DNA from 3 places in the Streptomyces sp. NBC_00341 genome. Region 3 is predicted to be linked to each of the others. Evidence: riboswitches for the same ligand, from Rfam matches in the RefSeq annotation. Region 3 holds a riboswitch; each other region holds the start of a gene.

Evidence for each region. Region 3 has a riboswitch for thiamine pyrophosphate ahead of OG892_RS35600 (cytosine permease). Riboswitches for the same ligand answer to the same signal wherever they lie in the genome.
Region 1: it holds a riboswitch for thiamine pyrophosphate, as region 3 does, so the genes downstream of both, OG892_RS29690 (thiamine ABC transporter substrate binding subunit) here and OG892_RS35600 (cytosine permease) in region 3, are expected to answer to the same signal.
Region 2: it holds a riboswitch for thiamine pyrophosphate, as region 3 does, so the genes downstream of both, thiO (glycine oxidase ThiO) here and OG892_RS35600 (cytosine permease) in region 3, are expected to answer to the same signal.

The regions. Positions count from the first base shown of each region.
Region 1 covers NZ_CP108002.1:6,561,534-6,571,746, reverse strand. The annotation lists gene OG892_RS29705 (response regulator transcription factor) at 1-673, shown strand, start outside; gene OG892_RS29700 (ABC transporter ATP-binding protein) at 684-1,709, opposite strand; gene OG892_RS29695 (iron ABC transporter permease) at 1,723-3,336, opposite strand; gene OG892_RS29690 (thiamine ABC transporter substrate binding subunit) at 3,423-4,526, opposite strand; TPP riboswitch at 4,608-4,724, opposite strand; gene rlmN (23S rRNA (adenine(2503)-C(2))-methyltransferase RlmN) at 4,791-5,897, opposite strand; gene OG892_RS29680 (histone deacetylase) at 5,969-6,631, opposite strand; gene OG892_RS29675 (hypothetical protein) at 6,792-7,319, shown strand; gene OG892_RS29670 (phosphatidate cytidylyltransferase) at 7,390-8,475, opposite strand; gene frr (ribosome recycling factor) at 8,475-9,032, opposite strand; gene pyrH (UMP kinase) at 9,200-9,976, opposite strand; gene tsf (translation elongation factor Ts) at 10,135-10,213, opposite strand, start outside.
Region 2 covers NZ_CP108002.1:2,158,335-2,168,547, reverse strand. The annotation lists gene OG892_RS09645 (sulfite oxidase-like oxidoreductase) at 1-381, shown strand, start outside; partial or broken gene OG892_RS09640 (DUF4396 domain-containing protein) at 397-522, opposite strand; gene OG892_RS09635 (deoxyribonuclease IV) at 678-1,535, opposite strand; gene pknB (Stk1 family PASTA domain-containing Ser/Thr kinase) at 1,542-3,461, opposite strand; gene OG892_RS09625 (thiazole synthase) at 3,585-4,379, opposite strand; gene thiS (sulfur carrier protein ThiS) at 4,382-4,615, opposite strand; gene thiO (glycine oxidase ThiO) at 4,612-5,790, opposite strand; TPP riboswitch at 5,788-5,900, opposite strand; gene OG892_RS09610 (NAD(P)/FAD-dependent oxidoreductase) at 6,094-7,275, shown strand; gene OG892_RS09605 (Rv2175c family DNA-binding protein) at 7,360-7,725, shown strand; gene thiE (thiamine phosphate synthase) at 7,821-8,474, shown strand; gene metF (methylenetetrahydrofolate reductase [NAD(P)H]) at 8,612-9,529, shown strand; gene OG892_RS09590 (hypothetical protein) at 9,580-10,213, shown strand, end outside.
Region 3 covers NZ_CP108002.1:7,965,846-7,976,058, forward strand. The annotation lists gene OG892_RS35600 (cytosine permease) at 1-1,309, opposite strand, end outside; TPP riboswitch at 1,300-1,394, opposite strand; gene OG892_RS35605 (formylglycine-generating enzyme family protein) at 1,451-2,416, opposite strand; gene OG892_RS35610 (ROK family transcriptional regulator) at 2,413-3,636, opposite strand; gene OG892_RS35615 (sulfatase-like hydrolase/transferase) at 3,842-5,329, shown strand; gene OG892_RS35620 (ABC transporter permease) at 5,326-6,189, shown strand; gene OG892_RS35625 (ABC transporter ATP-binding protein) at 6,193-6,975, shown strand; gene OG892_RS35630 (aliphatic sulfonate ABC transporter substrate-binding protein) at 6,972-8,003, shown strand; gene OG892_RS35635 (DUF4838 domain-containing protein) at 8,000-10,213, shown strand, end outside.

The DNA.
Region 1 (10,213 bases), 1.4 Mb from region 3:
CCAAGCCGTCGTACGGACCGCGTTCGCCGGGCTGCTCGCCACCCAGCCGGACATCAAGGTGGTGGGCGAGGCGGAGGACGGGACGGCGGCTGTCCGGATGGCCGCCGAGCACCGCCCCGATCTGGCGCTGCTCGACATCCGGATGCCGGGGCTGAACGGCATCGACGCGGCGCGCGAGATCATCACCGGCTCCGGCGGTGCGACCAGGGCGCTGATGCTGACGACGTTCGGGCTCGACGAATACGTGTACGACGCGCTGACGGCGGGGGCCAGCGGGTTCCTGCTGAAGGACGCGACGTTCCCCGAACTACTGCACGCGGTACGGGTGGTGGCCGACGGCCAGGCGCTGCTCTCCCCGGACATCACGGGCCGGCTCATCGCGGAGTTCACCCGCCAGCGGGTCGCCGCTCCGCCCGCGCGCTCCGTCGACGGCCTGACCGGCCGGGAGGTGGAGGTGCTGGTGCTGATCGCCCGGGGCCTGTCGAACGCGGACATCGCCGACCGGCTCACCATCACCGCCCACACGGTCAAGACCCATATCAACCGGCTGTTCGCGAAGATGGAGCTGCGGGACCGGGCCCAGGCGGTGATCCTGGCGTACGAACTGGGGCTGGTCGTGGCCGGGACCAGGGCGGGCGGGACACGGGCGCCGGGGCCGGGCGCCGGCCGGTGACCGGTGACCGTCAGAAGACGGCGGGCAGCACGACGCTCTCCGCCGCGTCGAAGGTGACCCCGACGCGCGCGCCCTCGTCCGGCGTGCTGTTCAGCGGGCACTCCGCGTCCATGACGGGGCCGTGCTCCGGGTGCAGCTTCACGGCGACGTGGTTGCCGCGGAAGGTGCGGGCGGCCACGGTGCAGCGCAGGCCGTCCTCGGGGGCGCCGATCAGGACACCGGCCGGCCTCACCAGCAGATCGCAGGCCCCCTGCGGTGATCCGGCGGGCACCGGGACCTTGCCCCAGTCCGTGTCGGCGGCCTCTCCGGTGACCGTCGCCTCCACCACGTTGTCGAAGCCGAGGAAGCGGGCGACGAAGGCCGACGCGGGATGCTGCCAGACCTCCAGCGGGGTGCCCACCTGGGCGATGCGTCCGTCGCGCATCACGACGACGCGGTCGGCCAGCGCGAAGGCCTCGCCCTGGTCGTGGGTGACGGCGAGCACGGTCGTGCCCAGGCGGGCGAACAGGGTGCGCAGTTCGACGACGAGGCGTTCACGCAGACTGCGGTCCAGCTGGCCCAGTGGCTCGTCCAGCATCAGCAGCCTGGGCCGGGGCGCGAGCGCGCGGGCCAGGGCGACGCGCTGCTGCTCGCCGCCGGAGAGCGCGGCAATGGCCCGCCGCTCGGCGCCGGGCAGCCCCACCAGATCGAGGAGTTCGGCGACCTTGCGGTTTTGCTCGCCCCGGCCCACGCCGCGCATCCGCAGCCCGAAGGCGACGTTGGCGCCGACGTCCCGGTGCGGGAACAGCTGGTGGTCCTGGAACATCAGGCCGAGCCCGCGCCGGTGCACCGGCACCCCGGCCTGGTCCGCGCCGTCGAGCAGGACCCGCCCGCCGTCCAGGTGCTGGAGACCGGCCACCACCCGCAGCAGCGTCGATTTCCCGCTGCCGCTCGGTCCCAGCACACAGACGATCTCGTGGTCCGCGACCTCCAGATCCACCGCGTCCAGCGCCGTCCGGTCGCCGAAGCGCACGGTGGCCGATTCGAGTGTCAGCATTGAGTCAGCATCCCTAGAACTCTCCGGATCGGTCGGTGCGGATGCGTTCGAGCAGCAGCAGCGACACCGCGCACACGAGCATCAGAATGGTGCTGAGGGCCATCGCCTGGCCGTAGTTGAGATCCCCGGACCGCCCCAGCAGCCGCGCCACGGCGACCGGAAGCGTCGGGTTGTCGGGCCGCGCGATGAACACCGTGGCGCCGAACTCCCCGAGCGAAACGGCGAACGCGAAGCCCGCCGCCACCAGCAGCGCCCGGCGCACCAGCGGCAGATCCACCTCTCGCCAGGCCCGCAGCGGCGAGGCGCCGAGCACCGCGGCCGCCTCGCGCAGCCGCCCGTCCACCGCGCGCAGGACCGGCAGCATGGTCCGTACGACGAACGGCACCCCGACCAGCGCCTGGGCGAGCGGCACCAGGATCCAGGAGGTCCGCAGATCGAGCGGCGGCTTGTCCAGGGTGATCAGGAATCCGAAGCCGACGGTGACGGCGGAGACCCCGAGGGGCAGCATCAGCAGCGCGTCGAAGCCCCTGACCAGCCGCCCGGCCCGCCTGGTCAGCGCCGCCGCGGCCAGGCCCCCGACGACCAGCGCGATGGCGGTCGCGACCAGGGCGTACCGCAGCGAGTTCCCGATCGCTTCGAGCGGGGCGACCAGGAACGTACCGCTGTTCGCGTCCGCCGAGGCCAATGCCCGGTAGTAGCCGAAGCCGTGGCCACCGGGCAGGTCGAGCGAGCGCTCCACCAGGATGGCGAGCGGCAGCAGGATCAGCACCAGCACGGTCAGCAGGACGCCTCCGAGCAGCGTCCACTGGCCCGCGCCGCGCGGTCTGCGGGCCGTCTGTGCCGGGTCGACGAGCTTCAGCGCCGTCTCCCGGCGTCGTACGGTCCAGGCGTGCACGGCGAGGATCGCGCCGACCGCGGCGAACTGCACGAGGGTGAGCACGGCGGCGGTCGGCAGGGCGAGCAGCTGCGCGGTCTGGCGGTAGATCTCCACCTCCAGCGTGGAGAATCCGGGGCCGCCGAGGATCTGGACGACGCCGAAGGAGGTGAAGGTGAAGAGGAAGACCATCAGAGCGGCCGCCGCCACGGCGGGGGCGAGCGCCGGGAGCGTCACCCGCCGCCAGGCGGCGAACCGTCCGGCGCCGAGCACCCGCGCGGCCTCCTCCTGCCGTGGGTCGAGCTGCGACCACAGCCCGCCGACGGTGCGCACGACGACCGCGTAGTTGAAGAAGACGTGGGCCAGCAGGATCGCCCACACCGTGGTGTCGAGCCGGACGCCCCACAGGTCGTCGAGGAGGCCGCCGCGCCCCAGCAACGCGAGGAACGCGGTGCCCACGACGACGGTCGGCAGCACGAACGGCACCGTGACGGCCGCCCTCAGCAGCTGCTTGCCCGGAAAGTCGAACCGGGCGAACACATAGGCACCCGGCAACGCGATCAGCAGGGTCAGCGCGGTCGAGGCGAGCGCCTGCCAGAGCGTGAACCAGAGGACCTCGCGGATGTCCGGCCGGCTCAGCACCTCGGCGAAGCGCCCGAACTGCCAGACCCCGTCGGCCTTGAGCCCCCGCCCGACGATCGCCGCGACGGGGTAGGCGAAGAACACCGCGAAGAAGGCGACGGGCACGGCCATCAGACCGAGCCGCACCGCGCTCCCGCGCCGCGACCGGGAGCGTGCGGCCTTCCCGCGCGCGCCCGGTCCGCGTACGGGGGGCTTCGCTACTTCACTACGAGCGAGGACCATGACTGGACCCACTGCTCACGGTTCTTGGCGATCGCGTCCGGGGCGACGGTCGCGGGCTTGTCGGAGGTGGCCCCGAACTTGGTGAAGAGTTCCGGCACCTTCGCCCCCTTGGTGACCGGGCTGACGAACATGTTGAGCGGCATGTCCTCCTGGAACTTCTTCCCGATCATGAAGTCCAGCAGGGCCTTGCCGCCCGCCTCGTTCTTCGCGCCGTCGAGCAGACCGGCGAACTCGATCTGCCGGAAGCACGTCCCGGTGGCGACCCCGGTCGGGGCGGTCTTGGGCTGCGGGTCCGCGTACAGCACCTCGACGGGCGGGCTGGAGGCGTAACTGACGACGAGCGGCCGGTCGGCCTTGGCCTTCTTGCCGCCCGCGGAGCCGGAGAACTCCTCGTTGTACGCCTGCTCCCAGCCGTCGACGACCTTGACGCCGTTGCTCTTCAGCTTCTTCCAGTAGTCCTGGTAGCCGTCCTCTCCGTAGGTGGCGATGCTGCCGAGGAGGAAGCCGAGGCCGGGCGAGGACGTCGCGGCGTTCTCGGTGACGAGGAGGTTCCGGTACGCGGGCTTCGCCAGGTCGTCGAAGGTCTTCGGCGGCGCGAGCTTCTTGTCGGCGAAGTACTTCTTGTCGTAGTTGACGCAGATGTCGCCGGTGTCGACCGGGGTGACCCGGTGCTTCTCGGCGTCCAGCTGGACGTCGGACGCGACCTGGCCGAGGCCCTTGGCGGCGTACGGCGTGAAGAGGCCGTTGTCGAGGGCGCGCGAGAGGAGGGTGTTGTCGACGCCGAAGAACACGTCACCGCGCGGTGAGCCCTTGGTCAGGATCTCCTGGTTGAGGGCGGCGCCCGCGTCACCGCTCTTGAGCACCTTGACGGTGTAACCGGTCTCCCGGGTGAACTCCTTCAGCACGCCCTTGGACGCGTTGAAGGAGTCGTGGCTGACGAGCGTGACGGTCTTGGAGCCGGTGCCCTTGGTGCCGGACGAGCCGGACGACGCGTCGTCCGAGCTGCCGCAGCCGGCGAGCGCGGTCGCGCCGATCGCGGCGGCGACGGCCGTCACCGCGATCTTCTTGGTGGTGCTCATGTGATTCCTCCTGGGGGTGACCAGGAAGAGACGCGGCCCTGCCCGCACCGGAGTGGACCGGAAGCGGGCAGGGCGCAACAGCTTGAGTAAGGTCCGAACTTCCTACCCGGAATGACCCGGGCGAGGTTCAGAGGGTCTGCGGCCAACCTGTCCTTGGTGCCGCACTCTCAGCGCTGTGGCGCTCCCCTGTCGGAATATGAAGTTGAATTCACGCCCAGGCTACACGGCTGGTTCCGGCCTCAGAGCTCGGCCGACGCGGTTGCCCTAGCGCTCGGACGCCGCGAGCTGCCCGCAGGCCCCGTCGATCTCCTGGCCCCGGGTGTCCCGCACGGTCACCGGCACCCCGTGGGCGGCGATGGCCTCGACGAACGCCTTCTCGTCCTCCGGCCGCGAGGCGGTCCACTTCGAGCCCGGTGTCGGGTTCAGCGGGATCAGGTTGACGTGTACCCGCTTGCCCTTGAGGAGCCGGCCGAGCCGGTCACCGCGCCAGGCCTGGTCGTTGATGTCACGGATCAGCGCGTACTCGATGGAGATGCGGCGACCGGACTTCTCCGCGTACTCCCAGGCCGCGTCCAGTACCTCGCGCACCTTCCACCGGGTGTTCACGGGAACGAGGGTGTCGCGCAGCTCGTCGTCCGGGGCGTGCAGCGAGACGGCGAGGCGGCACTTGAAGCCCTCGTCCGCGAAGCGCAGCATCGCCGGCACCAGGCCGACGGTCGAGACGGTGATCCCGCGCTGCGACAGCCCCAGCCCGTCGGGCTCGGGGTCGGTAAGCCGGCGGATGGAGCCGACCACCCGGTTGTAGTTGGCGAGCGGCTCGCCCATGCCCATGAAGACGATGTTGGAGAGCCGCGCCGGGCCCCCGGGGACCTCGCCGTCGCGCAGCGCCCGCATGCCGTCCACGATCTGGTGGACGATCTCCGCGGTGGAGAGGTTGCGGTCGAGACCGGCCTGCCCGGTGGCGCAGAACGGGCAGTTCATCCCGCAGCCCGCCTGCGAGGAGATGCACATCGTGACGCGCTCGGGGTAGCGCATCAGGACGGACTCGACCAGCGTCCCGTCGTGCAGCTTCCACAGGGTCTTGCGGGTGGTGTCGTCGTCGCAGCTGATGTGGCGGACCACGGACATCAGGTCGGGGAACAACGCCTCCGCGAGCTTGTCCCGCGACCCGGCCGGAATGTTGGTCCACTCCGAGGGGTCGTGCGCGTACCGCGCGAAGTAGTGCTGCGAGAGCTGCTGGGCGCGGAAGGGCTTCTCGCCGGTCGCGGCGACGGCTTCCTTGCGCTCGGCGGGCGTGAGGTCGGCGAGGTGCCGCGGCGGCTTCTTGGCTCCGCGGGGCGCGACGAAAGTGAGTTCTCCGGGCTTAGGCATGGTTCCTCCAGTGTCGCAGACACGCCGGGGTGCGATCGGTCATCGTGCTGCCCGGCCCGCTGAGGTACGGGTCACTCCGTGACGAGGGCCCGGATCGCCTGTTGCGACCAGTGGCCGACGGCTCCGCGCGAGGAGGCGACGTAGGCCGCCACGGTGTCCACGTCCCAAGCACCCGCTTCGAGCAGGCCGGCGGCGAGGAGGCGCACGTACGCCCTGGAGGGAGGCACCGGGGTCACTTCGTCGGCCCGCCAGGGGGCCGTGAACGTGAGGACGGGCAGCCCGTCCAGTTGTCCGGCGCACACCAGCGTCTCGTACCGCCCGTCCCCCAGCCGTGCGACGCCCGACCTGAGCACCGGACCGAGATCAAGATCTTCTCCGGGGCTCCTGTACATCTCCTGAGCGGCGATGTCCGCGAACTGTGACGCAGAAACGAGGTGAGCGCGGGCGAAGACCCGCCCCTCCTGTTCCGGGTCGTAGAAGGCCCGTCCGCCGCCCCAGACGGTCGACTTCGTGGCGAAGTACAGGGCGCCCCTCAGTTCCACGGGAACGGACCGGCTGGGCATGCGCCGGTCCCTGCATCCCGGATGCGCCCGGCCGGCGCCGGGCGGCCGGCCGCCCTCGATATAGGAGGCGAGCCGGCCGAGATGCGTGTTCGAGCCGTACGAGGTGTACCAGACGCGCTGTGGCGCGGACTCCTCCACAGCTCCGGGCTCGATCGAACGCGCGCCGGCCATGACGCCCCCTTCCCTGCTCCGCTTCCGTTCCTCCAGCGTCCCAGACGCGGCAGTACCCCCGCTCACCGCCGGTGGGGGCGGCGGAGCACCACTGAGCCGGGTCGGACGGGGTACCCGGAGTGTCAGGGACGGCCCGCCGAATCAGCAGGAGGTATCAGCCGTGCACACCGTGAAGCACTGGTTCAGCCACAGCCTGGCCGCACAAGCCCTGGTGCTCTTCCTGCTGGGGCTGGGCTTCGGAGCCCTGTTCCGCCGGGACGATCATCCGGCGTTATGGGCGGTCCAGAGCCTGCTCTACACCGCCGTGGCCATCGGGGCTCTGGCGTACCAGCGCCGCAGGACCAGCCGGGCGACCGGCGCGCGGCCCGGCACGGTCGTCGACCTCAACCGCAGGATCCGGCACCGCGAGGTGCCGCAGGATCCCGAGGAGCGGGTGGTCATGCGCCGGCTGGTCGAGGACCAGCTCGGGAAGATGGAGCGGGGCGGCCGGTGGCTGCCCTACTGGCTGGGCTTCATGGGCCTGACCGCGGTGGGCATGCTGGTCCTCGGGGTCACCACCGGCTCACCGGCCCTACCCGTGGTCTTCGGCGTGGGCGTGATCGTGTTCAGCTGCTGGCTCGTGTGGATACGGAAGCGGGCGATCGAGCGGTATCAGCACACGCGCTCGGCCCTGCGGGAACGCGGCTGACGTCACCGGACACGAGTGGGGCCCACCGTCCGCGGACGGTGGGCCCCACTCGTGGTGACGCGTACGACGCTCAGCCGGAGCCGACGAAGAGGACCATCAGCAGCCAGACCACCGGCGCGGTCGGCAGCAGGGAGTCCAGCCGGTCCATGATGCCGCCGTGCCCGGGGAGGAGCGTGCCCATGTCCTTGATCCCGAGGTCCCGCTTGATCATGGACTCGCCCAGGTCACCGAGGGTGGCGCTGGCGGCGACCGCGAGGCCGAGCAGCAGGCCCTGCCACCAGGAGCCGTCGTCGATCAGGAACTGCATGCACAGCGCACCGGCCACCATCGCGAAGCTCACGGCTCCGAAGAGGCCCTCGCGGGTCTTTCCGGGGCTGATCCGGGGCGCGAGCTTGTGCTTGCCGAACCGCCAGCCGACGGCGTACGCGCCGGTGTCGCTGACCACGGTCAGCAGCAGGAAGGTCAGTACCCGCATCGGCCCGTCGTCCGCCGTCAGGAGCATGGCGACGAAGGTGGCCAGGAACGGTACGTAGAACGCGGCGAAGACGCCGGCCGTGACGTCCTTGAGGTAGCCCTCCGGCGGTTCGGTCATCCGCCAGACGAGCACCGCGAGTGCGGTCAGGGCCATCGCGGCCCAGGCGCCCTCGGCGCCTCGCGCGTAACCGGCCACGACCATGGCGGCGCCACCGACCGCGAGGGGGATGAGCGGCGCCTTGATGCCCTTGCGCTCCTCCAGCCGGGAGGTGAGCTCCCAGAGGCCGACGACGACGGCGACCACGATCACACCGACGAAGACGGCCTTGACGATGAAGAGCGAGGCCACGACGACGGCGCCCAGCCCCACGCCGACCCCTATGGCGGACCCGAGATCACGGCCCGCACGTTTCTTCTGCGGAGGTGGCGGCGCGGTGGACATGGGCTCCTGCGGCTTCTCGTCGCGGAACAGGGGGCCGCCGCTCAGGCGTGCGGCCCCCTGGTCCCGGTCATCACGGCTCTCAGCGTCTCTACCTGCGTCGGGAACGTCCGGCACGATGGGCATGGGCCGAGTCTGCTGGGCGTTATGCACATCGTATGCAGGACCCGCCGGAACGGACCGCATCTCGGGAGCGGCACCGTGGCCGGCGTCCTGCGGGACGCCCCAGGAAGAGTCGTTCATCAGACTTCGAGCAGCTCGGCTTCCTTGTGCTTCAGCAGCTCGTCCACCTGCGCGACGTACTTCGCGGTGGTGTCGTCGAGCTCCTTCTCGGCACGGCGGACCTCGTCCTCGCCGGACTCCTTGTCCTTGACCAGCTTGTCGAGGGTCTCCTTGGCCTTGCGGCGGACCGCGCGGATCGAGATCTTGGAGTCCTCGGCCTTGGTCTTCGCGACCTTGATGTAGTCGCGACGGCGCTCTTCGGTGAGGTCGGGGAAGTTCACCCGGATGATATTGCCGTCGTTGCTCGGGTTGACGCCGAGGTCGGAGTCGCGGATGGCCTGCTCGATGTTGCGCAGCGCCGTCTTGTCGAACGGCGTCACGACGGCCATCCGGGGCTCGGGCACCGAGAAAGAGGCCAGCTGGTTGATCGGGGTCAGCGCGCCGTAGTAGTCGGCGACGATCTTGTTGAACATCGCCGGGTGCGCACGGCCGGTGCGGATCGCGGCGAAGTCCTCTTTCGCGACCACGACGGCCTTCTCCATCTTCTCCTCGGCCTCGAGGAGGGTTTCTTCGATCACCACGTGCTCCTGCGTGTCTTGAGTGGGCCCGGCGTGCTCGGGCCCGGCGGGTCCTGCGTCGCGTCCTCACCTGCACGGTGTCCGACCGGCAGGCCGTTGTCCATCCTTCGGGCCCCTGGCTCGGGCCCCGGGAACCACCGGGTCACCCCGGTCCGGTCCCCCGGTTCTCAGGCCCGGGTGCTCCGGTCGCTCACGAGCGAGCCGATCTTCTCACCCTTGACGGCGCGGGCGATATTGCCCGCCGTCGTGAGCTCGAAGACGAGGATCGGCAGCTGGTTGTCACGGCAGAGCGTGATGGCGGTGGCGTCGGCGACCTTGAGGTCGCGGGCGAGCACCTCGCTGTACTCCAGCGCGTCGAACTTCACCGCTCCGGGGTTGGTCTTCGGGTCGGAGTCGTAGACCCCGTCCACACCGTTCTTGCCCATCAGCAGCGCCTCGGCGTCGATCTCCAGGGCGCGCTGGGCCGCGGTGGTGTCGGTGGAGAAGTACGGCATGCCCATACCGGCGCCGAAGATGACGACGCGGCCCTTCTCCAGGTGCCGTACGGCGCGCAGCGGGATGTACGGCTCCGCGACCTGACCCATGGTGATGGCGGTCTGGACGCGGGAGTCGATGCCCTCCTTCTCCAGGAAGTCCTGGAGCGCCAGGCAGTTCATGACCGTGCCGAGCATGCCCATGTAGTCGGACCGGGCCCGGTCCATACCGCGCTGCTGGAGCTCGGCGCCGCGGAAGAAGTTGCCGCCGCCGATGACGATCGCGATTTCCGCGCCGTCCCGGACGACCGCCGCGATCTCGCGTGCGATGGCGTGTACGACGTCGGGGTCGACACCGAGACCCCCGCCACCGGCGAACGCCTCTCCGGACAGCTTCAGCATGAAGCGTCCGGACACCTTGCCGTCGTCGCGCCTGTGGTCACCTTGTGCGGCGTCCGCGCCCTTGTTCATGGAGATTCTCCTCGTGCACATACGAAGAAGGCCATTGCCGGTGGGTCCGATGTCCCTCAGCGGCAATGGCCTCCTCGTCAGATCTGCGGTCGTACGGCGGTGTGCGGCCGTCGACTGCACCAGACCCTATCGGGGTCCACCGTTTTTCGCGGACGGACTCAGATGCCGACCTTGATGCGCGAGAAGCGCTTCAGGGTGACACCGGCCTCGTCCAGGACCTTCTGGACGGACTTCTTG
Region 2 (10,213 bases), 5.8 Mb from region 3:
CTCGGCGCCGAGTGGGGCGGGGTGCTCGTCCGCGATGTCGTCGCACTCGCACCGCCCGCGCCCCATGTCACCCATGTGATGGTCTGGGCCGAATACGGATTCAGCTCGAACCTCAGGATCGACGACTTCACGGCGGAGCGGGCCCTGTTCGCCACCCACAAGGACGGCGAACTGCTCACCGCGGAGCACGGTTTCCCGCTCCGGCTCGTGGTTCCGCAGCTCTACGCCTGGAAGGGCCCCAAGTGGGTCCGGGGCATCGAGTACATGACCGCCGACCGCCGCGGCTTCTGGGAGGAGCGCGGCTATCACAACGTCGGCGATCCGTGGAAGGAGCAGCGCTACTCCTACCAGGAGGAGCCCGGGGACGGCCCCGAGCTCTGACCTCCCCGGGCCGCCTCAGTGGTGGTACCGGTGCACCACGGCGTGCCCCTTGCCGTGCCCGATCATCCACTTGTTGACCGGTGTGGTGACGACGAAGGCGACGGCCAGTGAGAGCGCGAGCGTCCCCCAGAACAGCGCGTTCGCGCGCCCATCCGACGTGCCCCGTGTGCTGTGCGTGCTCCGTGTGCCCCGTGTGGTCCTGCATGTCGATCCCCCAATGCCGGATTGTGGTTCCTGTCGACTACAGGAACCAGATACCCCCTGGGGGTATTCCGTCGGGTGGAGACGGGATCGGGTCAGGCCGGGTCGCGCAGTCCCTTCAGTCGGGCCACGTCCGCCGCGTGGCCCTCCTTGCCGCCCGGGGTCTCGATGATCAGCGGCACGCCCTCGGTCGCCGGATGGGAGAACAGCTCCCGGAACGGCTCCTCACCGATGTGACCGGCGCCGATGTTCTCGTGCCGGTCCTTGTGGGCACCGGCCACGTCCTTGGAGTCATTGGCGTGGATCAGCTTCAGTCGGCCCGCGCCCACCGTCTCCACCAGCAGGTCCAGCGTCTCCTTCATCCCGCCGGGGCCGGCCAGATCGTGTCCCGCCGCGAAGATGTGGCAGGTGTCGAGGCAGACGCCGAGCTTCGGATGGGCGTCGAGCGCTTCGAAGTACGGGCCGAAGTCCCAGGTCCGCGAGCAGAGCGAGAAGCCCTGGCCCGCGGTCGACTCCAGCAGCAGGAACGGGTCGTCGTCGTGCGTCAGCTCGTCCAGCAGCGGGCGCAGGTGTGTGCGTACCTGGGCCAGCGCCTCCTCGCGCGGCCTGCCGTTGGTCGCAGAGCCGGTGTGCACCACGACGCCCAGGGCGCCGATCTCGCGGGCACGGCGCAGGGAGTGGCGCAGCGAGTCCACGGACTTCTCCACGGTCGCCGCGGTGTGCGAGCCGAAGTTGATCAGGTAGGGGGCGTGCACGTACGCGGGCATGGACGCGGCGGCGCACTCGGCCCGGAACCGCTCGTCCTGCGCCGGATTCCCCGCGGGCGTCGCCCAGCCGCGCGGATTGGCGACGAAGACCTGGACGGCCTCCGCGCCCATCTCCCGGGCGTAGGGCAGTCCGACCTTGGCGAGGCCGCCGGCCACCGGGATGTGACCGCCGACAGGGTTGCGCATACGGATCTAGAGCCCCTTGGTCTTGATGGTGATGGTGCTGCCCTCCGGCGCCTGATCGCCGCCCTCGACGGACTGGCTCGCTATCGTGTCGCTAAAGGAGAGGAACGGGGTGTCGACCTTGACCTCGAAGCCCGCGTCCTCCAGCTCGCTCCGGGCGTCGTCCTTGTCCTTGCCAGTGACGTCCGGCACGTCGATCATCCGCGGGCCCTTGGAGACGGTCAGCGTTACGGTGTCGCCCTCCGCGGCCTCCCGGCCCTCGGCCGGTGACTGCTCGGCGACGTCGCCCGCGTCCTCGGGGCTGTTCACCCGGTCCGGCAGCACCTTGGCCTTCAGCCCCTCCTCGTCCAGCGCGTCGGTGGCGTCCTCGACGGAGAGGCCGGTGACGTCGGGGACGTCGACCGGGCTGCCCTTGGAGACCACGAGCGCGACCGCGGTGTCCGGGTGGCGCTCGGCGCCCGCCTCGGGGTCCGTGCGCACCACCTCACCGGCCGCCGCGTCCTCGCTGAACTCCTTGGTGGTCATGCCGGGCACCAGGCCCGCCTTCGTCAGCTGCCGCTTGGCCTCGGCCAGCGCGACGCCCCCGACATCGGGCACCTTCACGATCTCGGGCCCCCGCGAGACGACGAGCTTCACCGAGCCGTTGCCCCGGATCCGGGCGGCCGACTTCGGGTCGCTGTCGATCACCTTGCCGCGCTCGACGGTGTCGCTGTAGGCGCGCTCGACGCCCTTCAGCTCCAGACCGGCGTCCGACAGCCGCCCCTTGGCCGCCTTCTCGCTCTGGCCGAGCACCCGGGGGACGTGGGTGAACTGTCCGGAGTTGATGTACCAGACGCCGCCGCCGATGCCCAGGACCAGCAGCACCGCGACGACCGCGGCGACGATGCCGCGCCGGGGTCCGCCGAGGAATCCGGCCCGGCGGGCGGGCCGCTCCGGCGGCAGCGGCGGGGGCATCTCCAGCCGGCTGGTGTGGTGGGCGGTGCCCTGACCGGGCGGCAGCACCCGCGGGATCACGCTCGTGCGGTCCTCCGCGGCGTCGCGCACCTCTGCCAGGGCCTGCGGCGGTACGGCGTCCAGCTGGGCCTCGGTGAGGCCGGCGCGGGCATCGCGGGACTCGGCGAGCAGCGCCACCGCGTCGAACGGCCGCACCTCGGGGTCACGCGCGGTGGCGCTCGCGACCAGCCTGTCGAGCTCGGGCGCGAGCCCGGGGGCGAGGGCGGAGGGGGCCGGGACGTCCTCGTTCAGATGCTGGTAGATGACCTGGGCGGGGGACTCCCCGGTGTGCGGCTTGGCGCCGGTGAGCATTTCGTACAGCACCACGCCGCACGCGTACACATCGGCGCGGGTGTCCGCGGTGCCGTGCTCGATCTGCTCGGGGGCGAGATAGGAGACGGTGCCCAGGATCGACCCGGTGGTGTTGGTCACCGTGCCCACGGCCCGTACCAGGCCGAAGTCCGCGACCTTGACCCTGCCGTCGTCGCCTATGAGCACGTTCTCCGGCTTCATGTCCCGGTGTACGAACCCGGCCCGGTGCGCGGCGCCGAGCGCGGCGAGCACCGGCTCCAGGATGTCCAGTGCGGCCCGCGGCTGCAGCGCGCCGCGTTCGCGCAGCACATCGCGCAGCGTGCAGCCCGCGACGTACTCCATGGCCAGGTAGACGTACTGCTCCTGGGCCCCCTGGTCGAAGACCCCGACCACGTTGGGGTGGGCGAGCCCCGCCACCGACTTGGCCTCGCGGATGAAGCGCTCGACGAACGAGGCGTCGGTCGCGAGCGCCGGGTGCATCACCTTGAGGGCGAGCACCCGGTCGAGGCGGGTGTCCATGGCCCGGTAGACCGTGGCCATGCCGCCCACGGCGATGCGGGCATCGACGCGGTAGCGGCCGTCGAGCAGCTGCCCGACGAGAGGGTCCTGGAGGGTCGTATCCACGCAGCGAGTCTACGAGCCGCCACGGACACCACCGACTGCCCGGGGCGATCCCGGAGCCGTACTGCAGCCGAGCCGTGACAGGGACACGCGATTCACCGCCGGAACGCTCCGGTCCGCCGAGGGTCAGAACGCCGGGCGCTCCGGATCCAGCGCCGCACGCCCCGCCACCGGCGACGATGCCTCGGCGAAGTGGCGGCGCGGGATCCGGCCCGCCCGGTACGCGAGGCGCCCGCCCTCCACCGCGTGCCGCATCGCGGCGGCCATCAGCTCGGGCTCCTGGGCCCGGGTCACCGCCGAGGCGAGCATCACAGCCGCGCACCCCAGCTCCATGGCGAACGCCGCGTCCGAGGCCGTCCCGGCGCCCGCGTCCAGGATCACCGGGACCCCGGCCCGCTCGGTGATCAGCTGGAAGTTGTGCGGATTGCGGATGCCCAGGCCCGAACCGATGGGGGAGCCGAGCGGCATGACCGCCGCGCACCCCACGTCCTCCAGTTTCCGGGCGAGCACCGGGTCGTCGTTGGTGTAGGGCAGCACGGTGAACCCGTCGTCCACCAGGATCTCCGCGGCGTCCAGCAGCTCGACCGGGTCGGGCAGCAGGGTGCGCTCGTCGGCCACCACCTCCAGCTTGACCCAGTCGGTGCCGAGTGCCTCGCGGGCCAGCCGGGCGGTGAGCACGGCCTCGCCCGCGGTGAAGCAGCCCGCCGTGTTCGGCAGCACCCGGATGGAGAGCTTCTCCAGGACGGAGAGCACGGAGCCCCGCACGGTCGGGTCGAGGCGGCGCATCGCGACGGTGGTCAGCTCGGTGCCGGAGGCGGTCAGCGCGCGCTCCAGCACATCGAGGCTGGGCGCCCCGCCCGTCCCCATGATCAGCCGGGAGCCGAAGACGGTGTCCCCGAGGGTGAAGAGGTCGTCGGACACGGTCAGCCTCCCTGAACCGCGGTCAGGACCTCGACCCGGTCGCCGTCCGAGAGCGCCGCGGCGGACCACTGGCCGCGCGGCACGACGGTCTCGTTCAGCGCCGCCGCGACCCCGGAGGGCGCTTCGGTCAGGGTCGCGACGAGGGAGTCCAGGGTGGTGCCCGCGGCGACGGTGACGGCCTCGCCGTTCACGGACACGGAGAGGACGGGCACGGAGGCGGGAGTGGGCGCGGTCATGCGGGCTGCTCCTGTCGTACGGGGGCGGCGGCCGGGAAGCGGCCGGGGGAGAAGGGGCGGGCCACCTCGGGCAGCTCGCCGTCGGCCAGCAGCTGGGCCATGGCGTCACCGGTGACCGGGGTGAGGAGCACCCCGTTGCGGTGGTGGCCGGTGGCGAGGTGGAGGCCGGGCAGCGCGGTGCGGCCGAGCAGCGGCGCGTTGTCGGGGGAGGCGGGGCGCAGACCGGCGCGGGTCTCGGTGAGCGGCAGCTCGGTGATGCCGGGCACCAGCTCGTGGGCGTCGCGCAGCAGCTCGTACACCCCGCCCGCCGTGACGGTGGTGTCCCAGCCCATCTCCTCGCTGGTGGCGCCGACCACCAGCTCGCCGTTCTCGCGCGGCACGAGGTAGAGGTGGCTGCCCCGGACCACGGCCCGCACGGTGCGGCTGAGGAAGGGGGCGTACGCGGGGGGTACGGTCAGCCGCAGCACCTGGCCCTTGACCGGGCGGACGGGCGGCCGGATGTGCTCCGGCACCCCCGCGAGCCGGCCGCTGAGGCTGCCGGCGGCGAGCACGACCTGGTCGGCCGACAGCTCCGAACCGTCGGCCAGTACCGCCCCGGTGGCCCGGTCGCGCACCACGGAGAGCCGCTCGGCCCGCTGCCGGTGGAAGACGACCCCGGCCCGCTCGCACGCCGTCAGCAGCGCGGCGGACAGCCGGCGCGGGTCGACCTGGTGGTCGCCGTCGACCCGCAGTCCGCCGCGCACGCCCGGCGCGAGCATCGGTTCCAGGCGCCGGCACTCCCGGCCGGTGAGCCACTGCGACTCCAGCCCGGAGCGGCGCTGCAGCTCGTGCAGCTCCCGCAGGTGGGCGCGGTCGTCGGTGTCCAGCGCGACGGCCAGGGTGCCGCAGGCGCGGAAGCCGATGTCCTGCCCGCTCGCCGCCTCCAGCTCGGCCGCGAACGCCGGATAGCGCGCGGCGGAGGCGAGGTTGAGCCCCAGCAGCATTTCCTCGCCGTAGTGCAGCTCGGTGACGGCGGCCAGCATTCCGGCCGCGACCCGGGCGGCCCCGCCGCCCGGGTCGGGATCGACGACCGCGATGGCCAGACCGCGCTGCGCGGCCCGCCAGGCGGTGACCAGGCCGATGATGCCGCCCCCGATGACGAGGACCTCGGACCCGCTCGTGCGGTGGACAGGCATGGGCATCCAGCCCCTCCCTTCGCCGGCATGACCCGGATCAGGTTCGTACGGTCGGAGGCCGCCCAGCCTCCCTCTCAGCCCGGTACGTCCGGGCTCCCGCGAGTCTTTTACGTGGGCCACCCTAGACCCAGCCCCTCCGGACGGGTAAAGCAGGAGGCCGGCGGTACGAGGACGGTGAGGAACCCCTTTCCTGACGGACCGTCAGTTGATTAAGGTGGTCGGGTGAACGAGCAGCAGCGGGCAGAGCGGCCGGAGCGGCAGTCGGAGCGGGCCGGGCGGCGGGTGGTCGTCGTCGGCGCGGGCATGGCGGGTGTGCAGACGGCGGTGGCCCTGCGGGAACAGGGCTTCGCCGGCGCCCTCACCCTCATCGGCGCCGAACCCCATCAGCCCTACGACCGTCCACCGCTGTCCAAGGCGGTGCTGCTGGGCAAGGCCGAGGAATCCGCCTTCGACATCGACTTCGAGACACTCGGCATCGAGTTGCGGCTGGGCCGCGAGGTCACGGGACTGCGCGCCGCGGACCACGAACTGGACACCTCGAAGGGGCCCGTCCCCTACGACGTCCTGGTCATCGCCACCGGAGCCGAACCCGTTGTGCTGCCCGGCTCCGAGGGGGTGCAGGGCGTCCATCTGCTGCGCACCCTGGACGACGCGGCGCGGCTGCGGCCCGTCCTGGACGCACGGCACACCGTCGTGGTCGTCGGCGCGGGCTGGATCGGCGCCGAGTTCGCCACCGCGGCCCGCTCGGCGGGCTGCGAGGTCACCGTCGTCGAGGCCGCGGAACACCCCCTCGCGGGCGCCCTGCCCACCGAGGTCGCCGCCCCGATGGCCGCCTGGTACGCGGAGAGCGGCGCCACGCTGCTGACCGGGGCGCGGGTGGCCGGGGTCGAGCCGGGCCGGGTGCTCCTGGCGGACGGCCGCAGCCTGCCGGCCGACGCCGTCGTCGTCGGGATCGGCGCACGGCCCGCCACCGGCTGGCTGGCCGGCTCCGGCGTCGCGCTCGGGCCCGACGGCTCCGTGACCGCCGACGCGGCGCTGCGCACCTCGCTGCCCGACGTGTACGCCGTGGGCGACTGCGCCTCGTTCCCCTCCGCGCGCTACGGGGCGCGGCTGCTGGTCCACCACTGGGACAACGCCCTCCAGGGGCCGCGGACCGCGGCCGCCCACATCGTCGGGGCGTCGCCGGACGGTGCGGAGCCGCCCGCCTACGACCCCGTGCCCTACTTCTGGTCCGAGCAGTTCGGCAGGTTCGTGCAGTACGCGGGCCACCACGAGGGCGCGGACACCCTGCTGTGGCGCGGCGATCCGGCCGGTCCCGCCTGGTCGGTGTGCTGGCTGCGGGACGGCGTGCTGGCCGCGGTGCTCTCCGTCGGCCGGCCGCGCGACCTGATCCAGGGACGCAAGCTCATCGAGGCGGGCAAACCGCTCGACGAGGGCCTTGCCGGTGACGCCTCGGTGCCGCTGAAGTCGGCCGTACGCCAGTAGCCGCGCGCCGCCGACGGGGTGCGCGGGGCCCTGAAGGGCGGAGTCCGGGTTTCGGCTGTCAGTCCGGGATGGCAGGCTTGTCCCGTGACCGAGATTGACGCAAAGATCGATGCTCTCGTCCCTGCCTGGCTCCACCTGCCCGATATCGCAGAAATGTTCGATATTCAGGTGACGCGTGTACGGCAGCTGGTCAAGGATGGCCAGCTCATCGCCGTACGACGTGGTGAGAACCGCGCACTCCAGGTGCCTGCCGCCTTCATCGACGGCGACAAGGTGGTCAAGGGCCTTTCCGGGACCCTGACGCTCCTGAGGGATGACGGCTACTCCGACGAGGAGATGCTGGAATGGCTCTTCACCCCCGACCCGAGCCTGCCGGGCACGCCCGCGCAGGCGCTGAGTGAGAATCGCGGCACGGAGGTGAAGCGCCGCGCCCAGGCGCTCGCCGTCTGACCTTCCGCCGTACCGGGGATGCGGACCGCGCCGCGCGGTCCGCATCCCTCCGCACCGCCTGACCGACGCCATCGCTCTCCCGGGGGAATCCAGCCATGTCCACGCCTCGCGCACCGCTGTCCGACGCCCGGCTCTACCTGTGCACGGACGCCCGCGGGCGCCAGGGAGACCTCCCCGAGTTCCTCGACGCGGTGCTCTCCGGCGGAGTGGACATCGTCCAGCTCCGCGACAAGGGGATGGAGGCGGCCGAGGAGCTCGAACACCTCGCGGTCCTCGCCGACGCGTGCAGGCGGCACGGCAAGCTCCTCGCGGTCAACGACCGGGCCGACGTGGCCCACGCCATCGGCTCCGACGTGCTGCACCTGGGCCAGGGCGACCTGCCGGTGCCCGCCGCCCGCGCGATCATCGGCCAGGACGTCGTCATCGGCCGCTCCACGCACGCGGAGGCCGAGGTCGACGCCGCCGTCGCCGAGCCCGGCGTGGACTACTTCTGCACCGGCCCCTGCTGGCCCACCCCGACCAAGCCCGGCCGCCACGCACCCGGTCTGGACCTCGTCCGCTACGCCGCCTCGCTCGCCCCGGCCCGCCCCTGGTTCGCCATCGGCGGGATCGACGCCGGCAACCTCGACGAGGTGCTCGACGCCGGAGCGCGCCGCGTCGTCGTCGTACGGGCCCTCACCGAGGCGACGGATCCGGCCGCCGCCGCCGCGGAGCTGGCCAAGAGGATCCGGGCGCGCGCCGACGTGTGATCCGGCGGGCCCGCCGGGGCCTTCCTGGGGGACGTGTTTGGGACATCGGTGTCCGAAGCGTGGACAAGAACCGGTCAATTCGGGTAAATCTCCCCAGTTCGGTTGGGTGGCCGTCGCGCCCTGGTTAACCTGCCGTTATGGCCTTCGGTACACCCTCCACCAGGACGGATCGCGCGCGCACCGTGCGCGAGATGCTCGCGACCGGCAAGACCCTGCACTCGTTCGAGTTCTGGGCGCCCAAGACCGAGAAGGGTGAACGGAACCTCTGGAACGCGCTGCGCCGGATCGAGGCGGTGGGGCCGAGCTTCGTCTCGGTGACGTACGGAGCCGGTGGGTCCACCCGGGCTGGGACGGTGAAGGCGACCCAGGACATCGCCGCCGAATCCACCCTCACCCCGGTCGCGCACCTCACGGCGGTCAACCACTCCATCGCCGAACTGCGCAACATGATCGGCCAGTACGCGGACGCCGGGATCCGGAACATCCTCGCCGTGCGCGGTGACCCGCCCGGCGATCCGATGGGCCCGTGGGTCGAGCACCCGCAGGGCGTGCGGTACGCGGCGGATCTCGTCCGGCTGATCAAGGAGTCCGGGGACTTCTGCGTCGGCGTCGCGGCATTTCCCGCGATGCACCCGCGCTCCGAGGACTGGGACACCGACATCCGGCATTTCGTGGACAAGTGCCGCGCCGGTGCGGACTATGCGATCACGCAGATGTTCTTCGACCCCGAGGATTATCTGCGGATGCGTGACCGGGTGGTCGCTGCGGGTTGCGACACCCCCGTCATTCCTGAGGTGATGCCCCTCACGAGCGTCCGCCAACTGGAAAGACTCGCCCAGCTCAGCAACGCGACGCTGCCGGCGTCCCTGAAAGAACGCATCCTCGCCGTCAAGGACGATCCCGCCGCTGTACGCTCCATTGGCATCGACTTCGCAACGCGGTTCTGCGCGAAGCTGCTCTCCGAGGGTGTCCCCGGGCTGCACTTCATCACGCTGAACAACTCGACGGCGACGCTCGAAATCTACGAGAATCTCGGACTGCACAAGCAGTCGTGACCGGCCGTACCCGCCGAGACCCCCGGCGGTGGCCGTAGAAGGGGGCGGGCATGGGCTGGACGGTCCTCTACATCGCGTTCGGCATCGTTGCGCTGTGGCTGCTCGGAGAGGTGCTGCTCCAGTACAAGGCGCGGCTCCGCTGGCGTCTGCTCGCCTTCACCGGCTTCGTCGGTGTGGTCATCGGTGTCCTGATGCCGTCCGTGCCCGTCATCGTGATCGGCGCGATCGCCTTCGCGACGGGCCAGACGTACGTCACGCTCTCGTTCCGGCGCGGTTTCTCGACCGGCTGGGCCATAGGCGGCAGCCCCGGCGAGAGCCGCCGCCGCCGTGGGAACACCGACCGCGAACCCCGGCTGCAGGTGTCGGACCTGGAGACGGAGTACGAGCCCGGCCCCACGCCGCCGGAGCCGTCCCACGCCCCGCAGAACCCGGCGGCGGTCTACGAGCCGGAGCCCCTGCCGGACGACACCGGCCAGTACGGCGTCTACGCCGACTCCCGGCCCCAGCAGGAACAGCAGCACCAGGGCCCCGAGCAGCCCCAGGGCCAGCCGCAGTACGCCGGCTACGACCCCTACACCGACTACTCCGCGTACCCGGCGCAGGGCCAGGACGCCTACGGCGGCCAGGACCCCTACGGCGGCCAGGGCGGCTACCCCGGCCAGGAGACCTACGCGGGCCAGGACG
Region 3 (10,213 bases):
GCGCCACCGGGCCCACGTACAGGCCGGTGCTCATGAACGGCACCGCCGCGGCGAAGGCGGCGGCGAACGCGGTGAGCGCGGGCCACCACGGCTGGGGGCGGGAGCTCTCGGCGGCCAGGTCGACGGGGGAGCCGCCGCGCGCCCTCGCCCGGACGATCCAGTCGACGGCCACGATCGCGACGAACCCGGGGATCCAGTAGCCGACGAGCAGCAGCACGTTCTGGAAGCGGGCGGTGGTGTCGGCCGCGTGCATCCACAGGACGAGGGGGAAGCCGAGGGCGGCGGCGAGCGCGGCGGCGACGGGGCGCGGCAGGCGAACGCCCATGGTCTGCAGCGCCAGCGAGCCGCTGTAGTCGTTCATGGCGTTGCTGCACAGCGCGGCGAGTGCCACGGCGAGCAGCCCGAACGCCCCGAGCGCGCCCCCGCCCAGCAGGGTGTCGATGCCGTGCGCGGTCTGGTCGGTGAAGACGGACGCGCCCCACAGGCCGAGCGTCTGGACCGCCACGAACGAGACGCTGATGCCGAGCAGAGTGCACCAGAACATCCGGGGCCGTGACGTGGTGCGCGGCAGGTAGCGGCTGAAGTCGCTGGCGTACGGCGCCCAGGACAGCGCCAGGCTGAGGGCGATCGTGCACGTCAGGACGAACGCGCCCGCCCGGTCCGCGCCGTGTGCGGTGCCGGTCGCGGCGGGGTGGACCCCGTCCAGGAGCTTCGTGGCGAGCACCGCGAAGGCGGCGGCGAGGACGAAGGTCATCACGGTCTGGAGCCGGTGGATCACCTCGTACCCGAGGACGCCGAGCGCGCCCTGGGCCGCCATCATGGCCAGCACTCCGAGCCAGAAGGGCCAGCCGCACAGCTGGGCCAGCGCCTCCCCGCCGAACAGCCCGATCAGCGCGTCCCAGGCGATGGAGGACAGCCACTGGAGCGTGCCCGGCAGCACCACACCCCGGCCGAACGCCAGCCGGGCGAGCGGGAGTTGTCCGGCGCCTGTCTGGCTGCCCCAGGTGCCCAGATACGCGGTGGGCACGGCGCCCACGAGGGTGCCGAGCACGACGGCGGTGAGCGCCGTGGCGAAGTCCAGGCCCAGGGCGATGCCGACGGTGCCGGTGAAGACCCCGGTCATGGTCAGGTTGGGGGCGAACCAGACGGTGAACAGCCGGCCGGGCCCGCCGTAGCGGCGGTCCTCGGGGACGGGGGCTATCCCGTGCGCCTCGACGCGCAGATCGCCCGGGGCGGTGGGCATCCGTCCGTCGAACGCGGGCCGCGCGTCCGTGGCCGCGCGCTCGTCCTGGGCATACGGCAATGACATGAAGACATCCCTCCGCCAGTGCTAACTGGTTCAGGTTCGACGGGTGTGTTCTCAGCCCCTGTGCGGGGCACCCCGTGTCCGGTGAGGCGGCCAGGATAGCCGGGTGTGCGCGGAGCGCGACGGGAGGGGTGAAGGCGACGGTCAGACCGTGAGCGCGCAGCGGAAGCCGCCGTGGCCGGTCGTGCTGTCGGGGGTGTTGGAGGTGCGGGCGGCGACGCGGTAGCGGTTGCAGTAGGAGCGGTGGCACAGGTGCGAGCCGCCGCGCAGCACCCGGTTCTCGCCGTGCGGCGGGCCGGTGGGGTCGGTCCGGGTCGCGGGGTGCTCGGCGGTGTGCCAGTCGGTGCTGAACCGGTCGGCGCACCACTCCCAGACGTTGCCCGAGGCGTTGTACAGGCCGAAGCCGTTGGGGGCGTAGGCCTTGACGGGTGCCGTGCCCGCGTAGCCGTCCTCGCGGGTGTTGCGTACCGGGAAGTCGCCCTGCCAGATGTTGCAGCGGTGCCGGCCGTTCGGGGTCAGTTCGTCGCCCCAGGGGAACCGGGCCCGGACGAGGCCGCCCCGGGCGGCCTTCTCCCATTCGGCCTCGGTGGGCAGCCGCTTGCCGGCCCACCGGGCGTAGGCCGTCGCGTCGTTCCACGACATGTGGACCACTGGGTGGTCCCGGCGGTCGCCGACCGAGGTGCCCGGCCCCTCGGGTGCCCGCCAGTGGGCTCCGGTCACCGCCCGCCACCAGGGGGCGCCGGGCACGGTGCCCGGCAGTACGGCACGGCGCGCCTCCGGTGGGATGAAGGACCCGAACACGTAGGACCAGCCGATGAGTTCGGCCTCGGTGCGATAGCCGGTGGCCTTGACGAAGACCGCGAACCGGGCATTGCTGACGCAGGCCGCGTCGATATGGAACGCCCCGGTCGTGACCTCCCGTACGGGCCCCTCGCCGTCGTCCGGGAACGCGTCCTCGTCCTCGCCGCCCATCAGGAACGGTCCGCCCGGTACGGCGACCATGCCGCGCAGGAGGTCGGCCCGGCCTCGCACCGGGACGGCGAAGTCCGCCGGGGGAGCGGCGGGCGCCGTCCGGGTGCTCTCGCGGGCGGGACCGCAGCAGGCGCTCACCGCGCGGACCCGGTGCCGGGCGCGCCGGGCGCCGGCCGGTCGAGGAGCTCCTCCAGGTCCTGGCCGGTGGTGCGCAGCAGCAGGGCCACCCCGCCGAGCGCGGCTGCCTCCCCGCCCAGGGTGGAGCCGCGCACCTCGATGGTGCGGGGGGCGGACGGCAGTGAGAGTGCGGCCAGTTGTTGCCGGATGGGGGTGAGGACGAGGCCGTCCAGGGCCGCCGGTTCGCCGTAGACGACGATGCACTCGGGGTCCACCTGTGCGGCGAGGGCGGCCAGTACCCGGCCCGCCACGAGGGCCGCGGTCCGGACGACGTCCGCGGCGTCCGGCTGGCCCCCGGCGGCGAGCGCGACGAGCTCGGCGGCGTCCCGCGCGGTGACCCCGCGATCGGCGCACGCGGCGAGCAGCGCGGGGACGGAGATGAGTCCCTCCAGGCAGCCGCGGCCACCGCAGTGGCAGGGCTTTCCCTCGGGGTCGCAGCTGGTGTGGCCGATCTCGCCGGCCGCGCCATGGGCGCCGTGCACCAGTGAGCCGTTGACGACGAGTCCGCCACCGACCCCTTCCGACCAGCGCAGATAGACGGCGTTGTCGAAGCCGCGGGCGGCGCCCCAGGTCACTTCTGCGAGTGCGGCGAGCCGGGAGTTGTTGTCCGTGAGGACGGGGGCGTCGAAGTGCCTGCCCAGTTCGGCGGCGACGTGCCCGGCGAACGGTGTCATCGTGCGGGGGTCGCCGGAGGCCGGGTTCTGTACGAAGCCGGGGAGGCCGAGGCCGATGCCCTGGACCGGGGCGAGGCTGATGTTCTCCCGCCGCACCAGCTCCTCGACGCCTCTGATCGCCTGCGCGGCGCGTTCCGCGGCGCCGCTGTCCGCAGGGACGGGGGCGCTGTACCGGCCGACGACCTCATGGGCGCAGTTCGCCACGACGACATGGATGCGGTGGCGCTGGAGGTCGATGCCGATCAGCTCCGCCCCGCGGGAGTTGAGCGAGATCTCCAGAGCCGGACGGCCTCGGCCGCGCGGTTGCTCCGGGTCGGGGGCCGGCTGTTCGACGACGGCCTTGCGTTCCAGCAGATCGGACACGATCGCGAACAGGGTGGTACGGGAGAGCCCGACCCGCTCCTTCAGCTCACCGCGGCTCAGCGCGCCCGACCTGCGCAGTTCACCGAGTACGGCGGCTTCATTGGCCCTGCGCAGGCGCTGCAGGGCATCGGTGCGTTCCGTCATGGACGCATGGTCGATCGGGGCAGGGCTTTCTGTCAACGCGCCGGACGAATTCACACAATGTTTATTCCCAAGGGTTGACGTAAAAAAGTCGGCGTCCCTACAGTTCCGGTCAGCCGACTGCACCGGCACCTGCCGAAGCACCGCCGGACCGGTATCGGCCGGGTTCCCGGCAGCACACCGAGCGACCACCGAAAGGGCGGCCCGAGTGGCTCCGCGCAACGTCCTGTTCCTGATGACCGACCAACACCGGGTCGACACTTTGGGCTGTTACGGCAACCCACTCGTCGACACCCCGGCCCTCGACGCCCTGGCGGCCGCGGGAACCCGGTTCGACCGCTTCTACACCCCGACCGCGATCTGCACCCCGGCCCGCGCCTCGCTGGCCACCGGCCTCCACCCCTTCCGCCACGGGATGCTGAACAACCCCGAGCGCAACGGCGGGAGCAAGGACGAACTCTCCGACGAAGACCCCATGCTCTGGAGCCGGTTGACGGAACGGGGTTACTCGGTGGGCCATGTAGGCAAATGGCACATCGGCCGCGAGCGAGGCCCCGAGTTCTACGGCCTGGACGGCGAACACCTGCCCGGCGCCCTCAACCCCGTACACCACCCCTCGTACGAGAAGTGGCTGGAGGACAACGGCTTCCCGCCCTTCGCGGTACGCGAACCCGTCTTCGGGACCGCCGCCAACGGAACCGGGCGCGGGCACCTCATCGCGGGCCGGCTCCAGCAGCCCGCGGAGGCCACCATGGAGGCCTTCCTCACCGACCGCGCACTCGGCCTGCTGGACCGCTACGCCGGCGAATGGAAGGCCGACGGCAAGCCGTTCATGCTGTCCTGCCACTGGTACGGCCCGCATCTTCCGTACCTGATCCCCGACAGCTACTACGACCTGTACGACCCCGACGACGTCCCGCTGCCCGCCTCGATGGCCGAGACCTTCGCCGGGAAGCCCGAGGTGCAGCGCCAGTACAGCGCGTACTGGTCCTCGGACGGATTCGACGCCGCCGCCTGGCGCAAGCTGATCGCCGTCTACTGGGGCTACGTCACGATGATCGACCACCAGGCCGGGAGGCTCATCGCGGCGCTCAAGGAACACGGCCTGTGGGACGAAACGGCGGTCTTCTTCACCGCCGACCACGGTGAGTTCACCGGTGCCCACCGGCTCAATGACAAGGGCCCGGCCATGTACGAGGACATCTACAGGATTCCCGGCATCGCCCGGATCCCCGGCGCCCCGGCCCAGGTCAGCGATGACTTCGCCAGTCTGATCGACCTCAACCCGACCATTCTCGAACTGGCCGGAGCGCCCGTGCCGGACCAGTGCGACGGCGCCAGCCTGCTGCCCCTGCTGCACGGGGCCGACGCGGGGGACACCCGCGACGAGATCGTCGCCGAATTCCACGGCCACCACTTCCCGTACTCGCAGCGCATGCTCCGCGACCGGCGCCACAAGCTGGTCCACAACCCGGAGAGCGTGCACGAGCTCTACGACCTGGAGGCCGACCCGCACGAACTGCACAACGTGTACGACGCGCCCGCCTACGCGGACGTCCGGCGCGACCTCACCGTGCGGCTCTACCGCGAACTGCTGCGCCGCGGCGACCCGGCGTACTCCTGGATGAGCTACATGGCCGACATCGGCGGCGACCGTGCCGCAGACGTCGACGGCGTCGCGGAGGAAGTGGCATGAAGACACCGGCCGAAGCTCCCGTGGAACACCGGGACGAGCGCGCGGCCCCGGCAGCGGAAGGCACGAAGAGCCCCGAGCGCACGGGGGACACCGGGAAGAAGCCGCGCGGCACCGGCCGTCTCACCGACGTGCTGCTGGCCCTCGCCTCCGCCGCGCTCGGCCTGCTCGCCTGGGGCATCCTCGCGAACAGCGGCATCGACGGCTTCCCCGGACCGGTCGTGGTGGCCCGCCGCGCGGGTGAACTCATCGCGGACGGAACCCTGTTCAGCGACGCGGGCGCCAGCCTCAAGCGGGTCCTGACCGGCTACGTGCTCGGCGTCGTCCTGGCGGTCCCGGTCGGCTTCCTGATGGGCTGGTACCCGGTCGTCCGCAGGCTGATCGAGCCCTGGCTGCAGTTCTTCCGGATGGTGCCGCCGCTCGCGATCATCCCGCTCGCCATCGTCCTCATGGGCATCGACGAGACCCCGAAGATCTTCGTGATCTTCCTGGCCTCGTTCCTGTCGTCCGTCGTCTCCACCTTCCAGGGCGTCGTCGCCGTCGACGTCACCCTCGTCAACGCCGCCCGGGTGCTCGGCGCCCGTGATCCGCAGGTCTTCATCGGCGTCGTCGTGCCCGCCTCCACCCCGTTCATCCTGGTCGGCATGCGGATCGGGCTCGGTGCCTCCTGGGCGACCGTCGTCGCCGCCGAACTCATCGCGGCCCAGGGCGGACTGGGCTTCCGGATGCAGCAGGCCCAGCTCTACTACGACCTGCCGACCATCTTCGTCCAGCTCATCGCGATCGGCGCGATCGGCCTCGCCATGGACCGGCTGCTGCTCCTCGCCGAGCGCCGGCTCACCCACTGGCAGGAACGGCGGTAAACCATGCCCACCATCAACTTCCGTGACGTGAGCCGCGGCTTCGCGGTCAAGGACGGCGACTTCCTGGCCCTGGACCGGGTCTGCCTCGACATCGAGGACGGCGAGTTCGTCACCGTCGTCGGACCCTCCGGCTGCGGCAAGAGCACCCTGATGAACATCGCCGCCGGACTCCTCGACGCGACCGGCGGCGAGGTCACCGTCGACGGCGTCCCGGTCCGCGGCCCGGCCCCGGAGCGGGGCGTCATCTTCCAGCAGTACGCGCTCTTCCCGTGGATGACCGTCACGGCCAACGTCGAGTACGGACTCAGGGTCGCGGGCGTCAGGAAGGCGGAGCGCCGGCGCCGCGCCCGCGAGGTCATCGAACTCGTCGGCCTCACCGACTTCGCGGACTCACTGCCCAAGACCCTCTCCGGCGGCATGAAGCAGCGCTGCGCCATCGCCCGCGCCTACGCGGTCGACCCGAAGGTGCTCCTGATGGACGAACCCTTCGGCGCCCTCGACTCCCTCACCCGGGTGCGGATGCAGGAGTCGCTCCTGGACACCTGGGGCCGCGACCGGCGCACCGTCATGTTCATCACCCACGACGTGGACGAGGCGGTCTTCCTCGCCAACCGCGTCGTCGTCATGGCGGCCCGCCCCGGCCGCGTCCACACCGTCATCCCCGTCACGCTGCCCTATCCGCGTACCGAGGAACAGCGGCTGTCTCCCGAGTTCGCCGAGTTGCGTGCCCAGGTGTGGCACGCCGTCCACCACCAGCCCGCCCCGCTCGAAGGAATCGCGTCATGAATTCGATCCGTGCCGTCGGCCGCCGTACGGCCGGCCTGTTCCTCGCCCTGGCGCTGGTATCCGTCGCCACCGGCTGCGGGGGCGACTCCTCCTCCGACGCCGCCGACGGCGGACCGCAGAAGGTGCGGTTCGGCTACATCGCCGATTACAGCGGCTCCGTCGCGCTCGCCGTCGCCCAGAAACGGGGGCTGTGGAAGAAGGCGGGCATCACCCCCGAGCTGAAGGTATTCACCAACGGGCCGCTCCAGGTCCAGGCACTCGGTTCCGGCGACCTGGACTTCGGCTACCTCGGCCCCGGCGCACTGTGGCTGCCCGCCTCGGGCCGCGCGTCCATCGTCTCCGTCAACATGCTGGGTCTGGCCGACCGGGTCATCGCCCGGCCCGGCTCCGGCATCGAGAGGCCCGCCGACCTCAAGGGGAAGAAGGTGGCCGTCGCGGAGGGCACCTCGGGCGACATGATCCTCAACCTGGCGCTGAGCGAGGCCGGTCTGAAGCAGGACGACGTCAAGAAGGTCGTCATGGACGCCTCGACCGTCGTCACGGCGTTCTCCTCCGGCCAGGTCGACGCGGCGGCCACCTGGTACCCGCTGATCGACACGATGAAGAAGAAGGTCCCCGGCCTCAAGGAGATCAGCCGCACCCAGGACTACTACCCGAAGCTGACCTTCCCGAATGTCTTCGTGACCCAGCCGAAGCTGGCCTCCGGGAACCCGGAACTCGTGAAGAAGGTGACCGGGGTGCTCAAGGAGGCCGGCGACTGGACCGCCGCGCACCCCGAGGAGTCCGAGACCGTCACCGCCGACTTCCTGAAGCTGCCGGCCGGGCAGCTCAAGGGCTCCACCCAGTACGTGAAGATCCTTCCCTCCGCCGAGCTGACCAAGCTCAGTGAGGACGGCACGGTCGACGGCTGGTTCGACGAACTCGCCGCCGTGTTCGGCCGGATGGGGAAGCTGCCCGAGCCGGGCAAGGCCGAGGACTACTACCTCGGTGACCTGTACGCCGAAGCCGGAAAGGCGGACCGCTCATGAACGGCTCCACACACACCGACGGCCTCACCACGTCCAGCGCCATGAGGCGGCGCGGATTCCTCGCGGGGGCGGCCGGCCTGGCCGGTGCGGCCCTGCTGCCGGCAGCCACCGCCGGCCGGGCCGCGGCGGACACCGGGGCGAGCGGCGCGGCGTCCGGCGAGCCGCTCCGGGTGGTCTCCGGCGGCCGGGCACGGGCCACCGTGCTCTGGTGGGGTGCGGGCAGCGCCGAGTTCGCCGCCACCGAACTGCGCGACTACATCCGCAGGATGACCGGGGTGCGGCTGCCGCTGCGCGCCGCCCCGGACCCCGGGTCCTCCGCGCCCGAGGGCGTCACCGGCCTGGTGGCCCTGCGCGCGGGGACCGGCGGCGCGGGTCCGATCGCCGCCGGCCGGCTGGCGGACGCCGGACGGGAGCTCGACGGGGCACCGGAGGACTCCTTCACCCTGCTCGGCGACGACACCCTCCTCCTGCTGACCGGGCACGGCGACCGGGCTCCGCTGTACGCCGTGTACGCCCTCCTGGAACGCACCGGCGTGCGCTTCTTCGCCCCGGGCTTCCCCGCGTACGAGGGCCACCACGAGCGGATACCGAACGCCCGCGGCCTCGACGTCCCGGCTGTGCGCCTCACAGACCGGCCGGGCTCGGAACTGCGGCGCCAGTACGCGGAGGAGGGGTTCAGCCACACCGCCGCGAGCCTGCCCCCGCTGCTCGACTGGATGGCCAAGAACCGGCTGAACACCTTCGTCTACCCGACCGACTACCTGGGCCTCGGCGTCACCACCTACGACGGGGTGCGCGATGTCCTGGTCCGCGAGGCCGCCAAGCGCTCCATCCGCATCGAGACCGGCGGCCACGGCTACGACAGCTTCCTGCCCAGGGCCGACTACCCGCAGTTCTACGAGTCCGGCGGCCCGGTCTTCGACATCTACAACCCCGAGGCCCTGGACGCGTACGTGGCCAAGGTCGTCGCCTTCCTGCGGGAGCGTCCCGAGATCACGCTCTTCGACTGCTGGCCACCGGATGTCGGCGCGTTCCAGAAGCCCGTCCTCGACCGGTACGGCACCGCGTCCGACGCGGAGTCGGTGGTGGTCAACGAACTCGCCCGGGTCCTGCGCGAGGAACTGCCCGGTGTCCGGGTCGAACGGATCGCGTACGCGTCCACCGTCCAGCCGCCCGGCCCGCAGTACCCCTGCGACCCCGAGGTGGTGGTGGACTTCGCCCCGTACGGCCGGAACTACGACGGTCACCTGGGCGACCCGGCGGTGGGCGCCAACACCGGCCTGGCGAACGCGCTGCGGGCCTGGCGCTCCACCCACCGGGGCCCGCTCGCCATGTACGAGTACTACCGGCGATACCGCTGGCGCAGCCTTCCGGTGCACCCGCTCACCACCATCGCGGGCGACGCCGTCTTCGAGTCCGGGCTCGGTCTCGACGGCATCGGCATGTACAGCGAGCCGGCCGACTGGATCACCTACGAGCACGTCCAGAGCCTGGTCGCCGCGCTGGCCTGGGACAGCTCACTGGACGCGGGCGGCTACCTCGACGGCTACCTGGAGGCCCGGTTCGGCGCGGCCGCGACCGCAGCGATGGGCCGTTACTACCAGCTGACCGCCCTGGACCCCGACACCCACGGGCCCGGCGTACTCACCGCGAACTACGGGCAGGCGCGGGCCGCACTGCAGGAGGCGGCCGGCCGGACGAAGGATCCCGCGCCGCGCACCCTGCTCGACCGGCTGACCCGCAACCTCGACATCGCGCTGGCCGACATGAGGATCGGGCTGGCACCGGCCGGCAGCGCCGAACTGGACGCCGCCCGCCGGGAGTACCGGGCGCTCGTGCACCGCAACCGGTTCAACGGCGTCTGCCTGCCCAACATGCAGGCGTGGGGGCGCTGGAACGGTCCGGACGGGCAGTCGCCGTACGACGACGCCCGCATCCGCCAGGACGTCGTCGACACCTACGCGAGCGCCGCCGCCGGGTTCGGCGATCCGGGATTCCTGGTGCTGACCCGGGGCGGTGACCCGGTGCCGCTCGACGTGGAGGCGCAGGACGTCGACTTCGCCGGCCACACCGTCCAGTGGACGGCCACCGCGCCCGACGGCGTCGTCCTGGAGCCGTCGAGCGGCACGCTGAGGGTGCGCGGTACCCGGGGCGCCACCGCCCGGGTCGCCGTAAGCGCCACCGCGGACGCGGCGGCCGGCGCGCACCGG